One region of the Kitasatospora sp. NPDC001119 genome, then DNA from elsewhere that is predicted to be linked to it. Evidence: riboswitches for the same ligand, from Rfam matches in the RefSeq annotation. Region 1 holds a riboswitch; each other region holds the start of a gene.
The links. A riboswitch is a leader RNA that binds a small molecule or an ion and turns the genes downstream of it on or off. The one in region 1 is predicted to bind cyclic di-AMP.
Positions count from the first base shown of each region.

Region 2: another riboswitch for cyclic di-AMP. It lies ahead of ACWDD9_RS42745 (transglycosylase family protein); the one in region 1 lies ahead of ACWDD9_RS38610 (M23 family metallopeptidase).
Region 3: another riboswitch for cyclic di-AMP. It lies ahead of ACWDD9_RS00085 (transglycosylase family protein); the one in region 1 lies ahead of ACWDD9_RS38610 (M23 family metallopeptidase).

Region 1 covers NZ_JBSFKI010000050.1:31,014-34,279, forward strand. Annotated here, with positions in the region: gene ACWDD9_RS38600 (alpha/beta fold hydrolase) at 1-749, opposite strand, end outside; gene ACWDD9_RS38605 (YiaA/YiaB family inner membrane protein) at 832-1,122, opposite strand; cyclic di-AMP (ydaO/yuaA leader) riboswitch at 1,318-1,476, shown strand; gene ACWDD9_RS38610 (M23 family metallopeptidase) at 1,489-2,337, shown strand; gene ACWDD9_RS38615 (hypothetical protein) at 2,445-3,266, opposite strand, start outside.
Region 2 covers NZ_JBSFKI010000075.1:14,596-17,861, reverse strand. Annotated here, with positions in the region: gene eno (phosphopyruvate hydratase) at 1-739, opposite strand, end outside; gene ACWDD9_RS42745 (transglycosylase family protein) at 1,095-1,988, opposite strand; cyclic di-AMP (ydaO/yuaA leader) riboswitch at 1,994-2,162, opposite strand; gene ACWDD9_RS42740 (cytochrome P450 family protein) at 2,384-3,266, opposite strand, start outside.
Region 3 covers NZ_JBSFKI010000001.1:14,961-18,226, reverse strand. Annotated here, with positions in the region: gene ACWDD9_RS00090 (hypothetical protein) at 1-19, opposite strand, end outside; gene ACWDD9_RS00085 (transglycosylase family protein) at 316-1,701, opposite strand; cyclic di-AMP (ydaO/yuaA leader) riboswitch at 1,688-1,858, opposite strand; gene ACWDD9_RS00080 (hypothetical protein) at 2,309-3,266, opposite strand, start outside.

The DNA.
Region 1 (3,266 bases):
AGCTCCGGCTTCGGGAAGTCGGGGTCCTTGCTGCCCATGACCACCAGGGCCGGGCACCGCACCGCGGCCGTCCAGCCGACCGGCGCCGAGTCGCCGTGGACGTACCCGCGGGTGGCGGTCTTCCGGCCCGGGGTGCGCAGCGCGGCGACCAGCCCGTCCACGTACGCGTCGAAGTCGGCGGGCCTGGCACCGGGGAAGGCCATCCGGCGCAGGTAGAAGCCCCAGGCGGCCGGCCAGTGGACGAGGGCGGCGCCCATCAGGCCCATGGCGCCGCGCATCAGGGCGCCCTGCGGCGGGTTCTCGACGAAGGCGTTGAGCAGGACGATCCCGGCGACCCGCTCGGGGGCGTCCCCGGCGGCCTTGACGACGGTCGCCCCGGTGTACGAGTTCCCGGCGAGGACGGCGCGCTCGATGCCGAGGTGGTCGAGCAGGGCGAGGACGTCGTCGGCGAGGGCGGCCGGGCCGTAGTCGTCCCAGGTGATCGAGGATTCGCCGAAGCCCCGCAGGTCCATGGTGACGACCCGGTGGCCGGCGGCGACGAGCAGCGGGCGCAGGTGCCGGTACGCGGCCCGGCTGTCGAGCATGCCGGGGAGCAGGACGACCGGGGTGCCGTCGCCCTGCCGGGTGTCGTCGTAGGCGATCCGGCCGCCGGGGACGGTGAGGTACTGGGTGTTCGGGGTGATGGTGCCGTTCATGGGGTCCTCCTCGGGCCGCCGGTGCGGGGCATCGGCGGTGCTGCCGATAGCCATAAAGCTAAGGCTAATAGCCTTAGCCGTCAAGCGGTCGGGCGTCGGAGGCGTCGGAGGCGTCGGAGAAGAGGGGGAGGGGTGGTCAGACCCCTTCGACCTTGAATGGGTCGTGCTCGCTGAGCAGCTTCTCCAGCCGGGCCTGGTCCACCCGGGTGACCATGTCGTTGGACTCCTGCCGGTCCCGGATCACCTTCGCCAGAGTGAATGCGGAGCTGACCGTGAAGAGGAGGCCGAGTCCGAGGAAGGCCCGGGTCCACCCGCCGACCGGCAGGTAGATGATCCCCACGGCGAGGGCGGTGCCCGACAGGGCGAAGGACAGGACGGCCTGGAGGTAGTAGGCGGCCGTGGTGCGGGTCTGCATCGGTGCGCTCATGGCGTCAGGATGCTGCGGCCCGGCCGGGCCGCACATGAGTAGGCGTACTCAGATGGGGCCGTGCATGAGGGACCGTTCGTTGACGTCCGATCACCTGCCGCGGGGCTGTTCCGAACGGATGGCTTGGAATCAGAGCCTCCTAGGATTAACGTTTGATAACGCAGCGCGGTTGTCAACGCCGTACCCAGACGGCACCGTGCGCCGTCGCCTAATCCCACCGACCGGCCTCCGGGCAGGTCAGGGAGCCGGGGAACCACGTTCCTTGGGGTGAATCGGCGGGGCTCCGGCCCGGCCGTAGGAGACCTTCCTGCTCCGAACCCGTCAGCTAACCCGGTAGGCGCGAAGGAAGGAAAGGAGCGCGCCTCCGTGGCGTCGACGCACACCCCGGCACACCCGGCCGGCTTCGCAGCCGGTACCCAGCTCCTCGACCACCCCGGCCCGGACGGCCCCGAGGCCTTCGGCCCGGAGGACTTCGCCGCGGAGGCCGAGACCAACCGCCACCGGATGCCGCGTCAGACCCGCGGAACCTCCCCGCTGCTCGGCGTCACCGCCGTCGCCGCCACCCTGGGTGCCACCGGCTTCACCTCGGCGACCCCGGCCGCCGCCCCCGCCATCGAGGCCCCGGACGAGACGGCGGTCGCCCTCTCCGCCGACCCCGGCCTCGCGCTCGCCGCCCGCATCCAGAACCAGGCCGACAGCCAGCGCACCGCCGCCGAGGAGACCGCCCGGCTCCAGGCCGCCCAGGAGGCGGAGGCCAAGGCCGCCGCCAAGGAGGCCGAGGCCAAGCGCGCCGCCGAGGAGGCCGAGCGGGCCAAGGCCGCCGCCCTCACCCTCCCGGTGACGGACTACCGGCTCTCCGCCCACTACGGCCAGAGCGCCCGCTACTGGGCCAACCTGCACACCGGCCTGGACTTCGCCGCCGACACCGGCACCCCGGTCCACGCGCTCGGCCAGGGCACCATCACCTCGGCCGGCTGGGCCGGCTCGTACGGCTACCGGATCGTCGAGACCCTGCCCGACGGCACCGAGATCTGGTACTGCCACCTCTCCGCGATCACCAAGGGCTCCGGCAAGGTCGCCGCCGGCCAGCAGATCGGCAAGGTCGGCGCGACCGGCAACGTCACCGGCCCGCACCTGCACATGGAGGTCCGCCCCGGCGGCGGCGCCCCGGTCGACCCGGAGCCCTGGCTCCAGCAGCGCGGCCTCAACCCCTGAGGCGCCAGCCCTGACGCACCCGCCCTGAGGCACCCGCCCGGGCGGACCCAGCGCGAAGCCCCCGGCCCGGAGCACCAGCACCGGACCGGGGGCTTCGCCGTGGCGTCTCACTCCTCGGCGGGCAGCTGCGCCAGGTACGCCTCGATCTCCTCCTGGCCCGGCTCCGGCGCCAGCTCCGGGAACTCCGTCACCAGCAGCCGCGGCAGCCCCGGCACCGTCCACCCGCCGAACAGGTCGAGCGCCGCCTCGACCGCCGCCTCCTCGAACCGCCCGAAGTCCCCAGCCAGTTCCTCCGGCATCGGCCGCCCCAGCGCGGTCAGCTCCGCCAGGTTGCGGTAGCTGCGCCGCATCAGGCCCTGCTCCAGCAGCCGCCGAGCGCCGTCCGTGGCCATGCCGACCGACAGCACCCGGCCCGGGCCCCAGCCCTGCTCGTCCGGCTCGTCCAGCCAGCCGGCCGGTGCCAGCGCCTCGTACGCGGCCAGCCGCTCCTCCTCCGGGAGCTCCCCGAAGCCGGCCAGCCAGTCCCGCACCGCCGCCGGGTCCGTGACGTCCACCCCGTACGCGTGCAGCAGCAGCGCGTACAGCCGGGGCCAGGTCACCAGGTCGGCGCGGCGCAGCAGCCCGGCCGCGACCTCGCCCTGCCACTCGGCCTCCGCGTGCAGCCGCTCCTGGCGCTTGGCGTTCAGCCGCCGGGCCGCCCGCTGGTGGTCGACCAGCAGCCGGACGGCGTCGCCGTAGGCGAACGGGTCCTCCTCGGGCGCGGGTTGGACGTACAGGTGGAGCCGCTCGTACAGCAGGTGCTCCACCGCGTCGGAGGTCAGTTCGGGCCAGCCGTCGTGCATCCTGCCCTCGCCCAGCTCCAGCAGCGCCAGCACCGCGCGCAGCGGCCCCTCGGCCACCGGCGCGCGGCCCTGCTCGGCCGCCCAGGC
Region 2 (3,266 bases), on a different contig from region 1:
CGGAGGAGGCGACGTCCAGGGCCAGCGCGACGTCACGGCCGGGCACGTAGCCGGCCTTCTCGATGGCCTCGACGATGAGGTCCAGGGCCTCGCGGTTGGAGTCCAGGTTCGGGGCGAAGCCGCCCTCGTCGCCCAGACCGGTGGACAGGCCGCGCTCCTTCAGCACGCCCTTGAGCGTGTGGTAGACCTCGACGCCCCAGCGGACGGCCTCGGAGAAGGACTCCGCGCCGATCGGGGCGATCATGAACTCCTGGATGTCGACGTTGGAGTCCGCGTGCGACCCGCCGTTGAGGATGTTCATCATCGGGACCGGCAGGACGTGCGCGTTCGGGCCGCCCAGGTAGCGGAACAGCGGCAGGTCGCTGGCCTCGGAGGCGGCGTGCGCGACGGCCAGCGAGACGCCCAGGATGGCGTTGGCGCCGAGCGAGGACTTGTCCGGGGTGGCGTCCAGGTCCAGCATGGCCTGGTCGATCAGGCGCTGCTCGGTGGCGTCGTAGCCGACCAGCTCCGGGCCGATCTGCTCGATGACGGCCAGGACGGCCTTCTCGACGCCCTTGCCGAAGTAGCGGTTCTTGTCGCCGTCGCGCAGCTCCAGCGCCTCGAAGGCACCGGTGGAGGCACCCGACGGGACAGCGGCACGACCCGTGCTGCCGTCGTCGAGGCCGACCTCGACCTCGACCGTGGGGTTGCCGCGGGAGTCGAGGATCTCACGGGCTACGACGACATCGATGGACGGCACGAGGCATCTCCTTGCGAGAGCAGGGTCCGGTCTGACGGTGGTGCTGCCAGCAGGACGATTGCGGAGTCGTTACGACCAGAGCCTAACCGCCCGGGCTGCCGTGGCCGCGTCGGCCTCGGTCCCGTCTCACCGTGTGGCCCTGCTACCCACCGGTAGTTCACCTGCTTGTCCCAGCTTGTCCCACCGGAGCGGGCGAATGCGGACGAAGGGGACCGGTAGGACCGGCCCCCTTCGGACGGCGGGGTGGAGCGGCGTCGGTGTCGAGCGCTCCGGCGCGGCTGCGGGCGCCCCCGGCGGGCACCCCGGTCTCGGGGTACTGCCGGCCGCGGGCGGTCCCGGCGTCGGGCGGGGCGGCTCAGCCGAGGTGCAGCACCTGGCCGGGCATGATCAGGTTCGGGTCGCCGCCGACGGTGGAGTGGTTCTGCTCGTACAGCGCGCTCCAGCCGCCGGACACGCCCTGGGCGGCGGCGATGGTCGACAGGGTGTCACCGGCACGGACGGTGTAGTCGTGGCCGGCGGCCTGCGGGGCCTGCTGCGCGGCGCGCGGGGCGTACTGCGGCTGGGCGGCGGCCTGGCCTGCGTACTGCTGGTAGACGCTCTGGTGGCTGGTCCAGTACCAGCCGCCGTTGTTCTGGTACCAGTACACCTTGGCGTCGGCGTCCCAGCCGGCCTTGCCGGAGAAGCCCGGGGCCTGCGGCTGCGGGGCGACCTGCTGGACCGGCTGCGCGGCGGGCTTCTGGGCCGGCTTCTGGGCGGCGGGCTTCTGCGCGACCGGCTTCTCGGCCGGCTTGGCGGCGGACTTCGGGGCCTGCTGCTTGGGGGCGGACTGCGGCTTGGCGTCCGAGGAGGTGTCGACCGAGGCCGGGGCACCGCCCTTGGTCAGACCGGCCTTCTGGGAGCAGACCGGCCAGGCGCCCGGACCCTGCGAGGCCAGCACCTTCTCGGCGACCGAGATCTGCTGGGCCTTGCTGGCCTGGTTGGCCTGCGCCGCGTAGGCGGTGCCGCCGTACGCCTTCCAGGTGCTGGACGTGAACTGGAGGCCGCCGTAGAAGCCGTTGCCGGTGTTGATGCTCCAGTTGCCGCCGCTCTCGCACTGGGCGACGGAGTCCCAGGTGGAGGCCGGGGCGGCGGAGGCGCCGGTGGCGGTGAGGAGCGGCATCGCGAGTCCGACGCCGGCCACACCGGCGACGGCGATGGCCTTCTCGGCCTGGGTGCGACGACGGTGACGGCCAGTTCCAACGAACAGCATGAAGAGGTCCCTCTCCGTACGCCTGCGAGGTGAGCTGTCGGGTTCGGACCGGGAGGTGGCCCGGCCGCCGTAAGCGGAAACGATTCCGCTCGGGCGGCTTCACCCCAAGCCGTGGGGAGACGGCAACAAACCTGGTTCCCCCGCCCCTGCCCAGGGTTCTGGTCGGTTTCCCGTGACGCGGCGGGCAGGATTCGGCGTTCCGCGTACGAGGTCCGCAGCTGCGAACTCCAGGGAGAGTAGACAGATCATCAGACCAATCACAAGCTCATATCACCGATATCACACAACAATTACGGCCCGTGTCCGATCGCCTACCAACAGCGGCGTTATGTCCGGATTGATGGGTGTTCACACCCCCGTCGGCGGGCGATCGGCGACCTCCCGTCAGCGTGATCTCAGCAGGTCGGAGGCGTCGAAGAGGCATCCGGAACGGGGTGCGGAGGGGCGTGCGGGGAACGGCTCTCCGGGCTGAATTCCACCGGGAGTTCGCGCAGGCCACGCATGATCAGACCACCCCGCCAGCGCAGATTCTCCGGGCTTTCCGCGAGCCGCAGATCGGGCAGCCGGGAAAGCAGCGTGGCCAGCGCGGCACGCCCTTCGAGGCGCGCCAGCGGAGCGCCGATGCAGTAGTGGATGCCGTGCCCGAAGCCCAGATGGGGGTTGTCCTTCCGGGCCAGGTCCAGGGTGTTCTCCGCCGCGAACCGGGCCGGGTCGCGGTCCGCCGCGGCCAGCACCACCAGCACCGGGTCACCGACCGGGATGTCCACCCCGCCGATGGTCAGCGGACGGGTCGCGAACCGCCAGGTCGCCAGCTCCACCGGCCCGTCGTAGCGCAGGAGTTCCTCGATCCCGGTCTCCAGCAGCGCGCTCTCCCCGCGCACCACCGACTCCTGCAGCAGCCGGCGCTGCTCCGGATTGCGCAGCAGCGCGTAGGTGCCGTTGCCGATCAGGTTCACGGTGGTCTCGAAACCCGCGAACAGGAGGATGAAGGCCATCGCCGCGGCCTCGTTCTCGGTCAGGTGCTCACCGTGGTCGCCGGCCCGGATCAGGCCCGAGATCAGGTCGTCCCCGAGGTCCGCCCGCTTGCGGTGGATCAGCTCCAGCAGGTACGCCCGCATCCGCTTCACCGCCCGCCCCACGCCGCCGCGTTGGCCCCCGCCGTGGCGGATCATCATCCCGGCCCAGTCGCGGAAGTCGTCCTGGTCCTCGGCCGGCACCCCGAGCATGTCGCAGATCGCGTAGATGGGGAGCGGGAACGCGAACTCGTGGATCAGGTCC
Region 3 (3,266 bases), on a different contig from region 1:
TGACGGTGACCTGGGCCATGTGACTCCTCCTCGGGTGCAGAGCAGCAGCATGCCCGCTGGGGCGGCGATCCACCACGGAACGGGGCGGAACCGCGGTCGGGAACGGTCGGGCACGCCGGGGCCCCGGGAACGCCGGAACCCCCGGGGAGGAGCGACCAGACTCTCCCCGGGGGTGGTGGGCGGTCAGCGTTCGGACGACGGCCGACAGCTGACGGATAACAGCTGACAGATGTTGAAAGCTGTCAGCTGTTATCTGTTACCCGTCAGCTGTTACCGGCCGTCCGTCGGCCGTGCGCCGTGGACCGTGCGCCGTCCTCAGACCCGGCCGGCGAAGTCCGGGGCCCAGTTGGCGATGCTCTGCTCGCGGACGCCCGAGCTCGGGTTGGCGGCCTCGACGTACTTGCCGTTGCCGATGTAGATCGCGACGTGGTAGACGCCGGAGTCCTTGCCGTTGTTGGACCAGAACAGCAGGTCGCCCGCCTGGAGGCTGTCCAGCGAGACGTGGGTGCTGGCGGCGGCCTGGTCGGCGGCGACGCGCGGGACGGAGACGCCCGCGGCGCGCAGCGCGGCCTGGGTCAGGCCGGAGCAGTCCCAGCCGCCGTTGCCGGTGCCGCCGTAGACGTACGCCTGACCGACCTTCGACTGGGCGAAGGAGACCGCGGCGGCCATGCTGCCGGTCGCGGCCGGCGCCTGGGTCTGGGTCTGGGTCTGCGTCTGGGGAGCGGGCTTGGTGGCGGGCTTCGCGGCCGGCTTGGTGGACGGCTTGGCGGCCGGGGCCTCGGGCTGCGCGGTCGGCTGGGCGTTCACGGCACCGCCGTTCGCGGACTGGCCGGACTTCTGCGAGCGGTCGAACCAGGTGAAGTCCGAGCCGGACGTGCCGGCGGAGGACTGGCCGGCCCGGGCCTGGCCGTTGCCGCCGAAGGACAGCTGCTGGCCCGGGTAGATGGTGTCCGGACCCTCGGTCAGGGTGCCGCGGTTGAGGTCGTACAGCCGCTGCCAGCCGCCCTGCACCTTGTGCTGGTCGGCGATCGCGGACAGCCAGTCGCCCTCGACGACGGTGTAGTCGCCGCCCTGGGCCTGCTGCTGGCGCTTCTGCACCCAGTCGCTCCGGTTGCCGGAGGCGGCGGAGTCGGTGGAGGCCTGCGCGTCGCCCTGGGCGGGCGCGGCGGGCTTCGCGGCGGGGGTCTGGGGCTGCGCGGGCTCGGCGCTGGGCTTCGCGGCCGGAGCGGCCGGCTTGGCGCTCTGGGCGGGCGCGGCGGGCTTGGCGGCGGTCGAACCCGCCGAGGTGTCAACGGCGGCCGCGGCGCCGCCCTTGGTGAGCCCGGCCTGGACCGAGCAGACCGGCCAGGCGCCGGGGCCCTGCGAGGCGAGGACCTTCTCGGCGACGGCGATCTGCTGGTCCTTGGTGGCCAGGTCGGCGCGGGCCGCGTAGGCCGTGCCGCCGAAGGCGGACCAGGTGCTGGAGGTGAACTGGAGGCCGCCGTAGAAGCCGTTGCCGGTGTTGATGCTCCAGTTGCCGCCGCTCTCGCACTGGGCGACCTTGTCCCAGGTGGCGACGGAGGCGGCCGAGGCGGTGCCGGTGGTGAGGCAGGGGACGGTGAGGCCGACGCCCGCGACGCCGAGGGCGGCGATCACGCGACGGGTACGGCCGGACAGACGGGTGCCGTTGGTGGGCAGCATGAAGACGTGGTCCTCTCCCACGCCTGCGAGGTGAGCTGTCGGATTCGGGCTGGAGTTGCCCGGCCGTGCGGTGAGCACGGCTTCACCCCTAGCCCTGGACCGTTCCGGAGAGCGGTCCGGGGCGACTTACCTGTGGGTCCCCCGCTCCTGCCGTGGTGCGTTTTCGCGCTTCCAGGACATCCGACGGCAGGACTCGGCGTTGCGGATGACCGGGTTCGTGTGGTCACGAACGGGGAGCACGTTAATCAGACTTAAGTTCAAACTGCAAACCACTGTGATGTGCATCACGGTTTAGTGGAAACTGCCAAAATTGCCACTCACCATGATCGTAAATGATCGTTTTCAGGCAATGCTGTTGTGGAAGCCGACAACTGGCTCCGCCTCAGGAGTGGCGTGACGGTGCGTCGAATCGCGGAGTGGCGCACTCCGGCGGGTGGGGGAGCGGTCGCGATCGGCGCATGTGAATCCACGCTCCCTATTTCCTTTCAAATAGCGCCAGAACGGACATTCCCCTTCATTGCCGGGTGACTCCCGTACGGGACGGACGGGGTGGGGGAAGTACACGGAAGGGCCCGGAACGCGATGCGTTCCGGGCCCTTCCGTGCGCGCGAACCCGCGCGCGGTGTCCTTATCGTCCGCCAGGCCCCTCGGCGGCCGCGTGGGCGCCACGGGAGCCCTCCACGACCCCCTCGGCCTCGGCGGCGGCCGCCGCCTCCGCCTCGGCCCGTGCCAGGTCCTCCGGGGACGGCGTGGGCAGCGCGGCCAGGTAGGTGGAGGCGATCAGCTGGCCGACCGACGGGTAGGCGCCCAGCGGCGCGGCCGACGGGCAGCCGGTCTCCTCGGCGGCGGTGGCGAGCAGCTCGGAGTCCGCCTCCGGGCCGATCACCAGCGGGGCCAGCGCCGGGCGCTGCGAGCCGGTGTCCTTGAGGTGGTTGACGGCCGCGGCCACCGAGCCGGGCACGTCGAGCGCGGCGGCGACGACCGGCACGGCCAGCCGGGCGGCCAGCAGCACGCCGGTGATGCCGGCCGCGGCGGCCGCGTCCTCGCCGCCGACGGTGGTCAGCACCACGCCGTCCGCGGCGGTCGCGATGGCGAACAGTCGGGCGCGGTCGGCCCGGGCCAGCCCGGCCTCGGAGAGCCGGACGTGCACGGCCTCGGCCAGCAGCGGGTGCGGGCCCAGCGGGTCGGTGACGGGCGCGCCGTACTCGGCGGCGAGCGCGTGAAGCCCGGTCAGGAAGGTGTGCGGGCCGGGCACCAGCGGCACCAGGACGGGCATCGGCCGCCCGGCCTCGGCGGCCAGGGCCAGCAGCTCGGCCACGGTGCGGTCCTCGCCGCTCGCGCCCGCCGCACCGTCACCGGGGAGGTAGCCGACGGCCGTCTGGACGCCGTTCTGCTCGGTGCGGACGATCGAGAGCAGCTCCTCGACGACCGAGCGGGACTCGGGCCCGGCGGTCGCGGGCACGGCGAGCACCAGGGCCGGGGCGCCGGCCGGGATCTCGGGGCGCTCGGGACGACGGTGGCGCCCCCGCGCACGGGAGCCTGGAGTACGGACGGGCAGTGGCGCGCCCGGAATGGCTGCGGTGCTC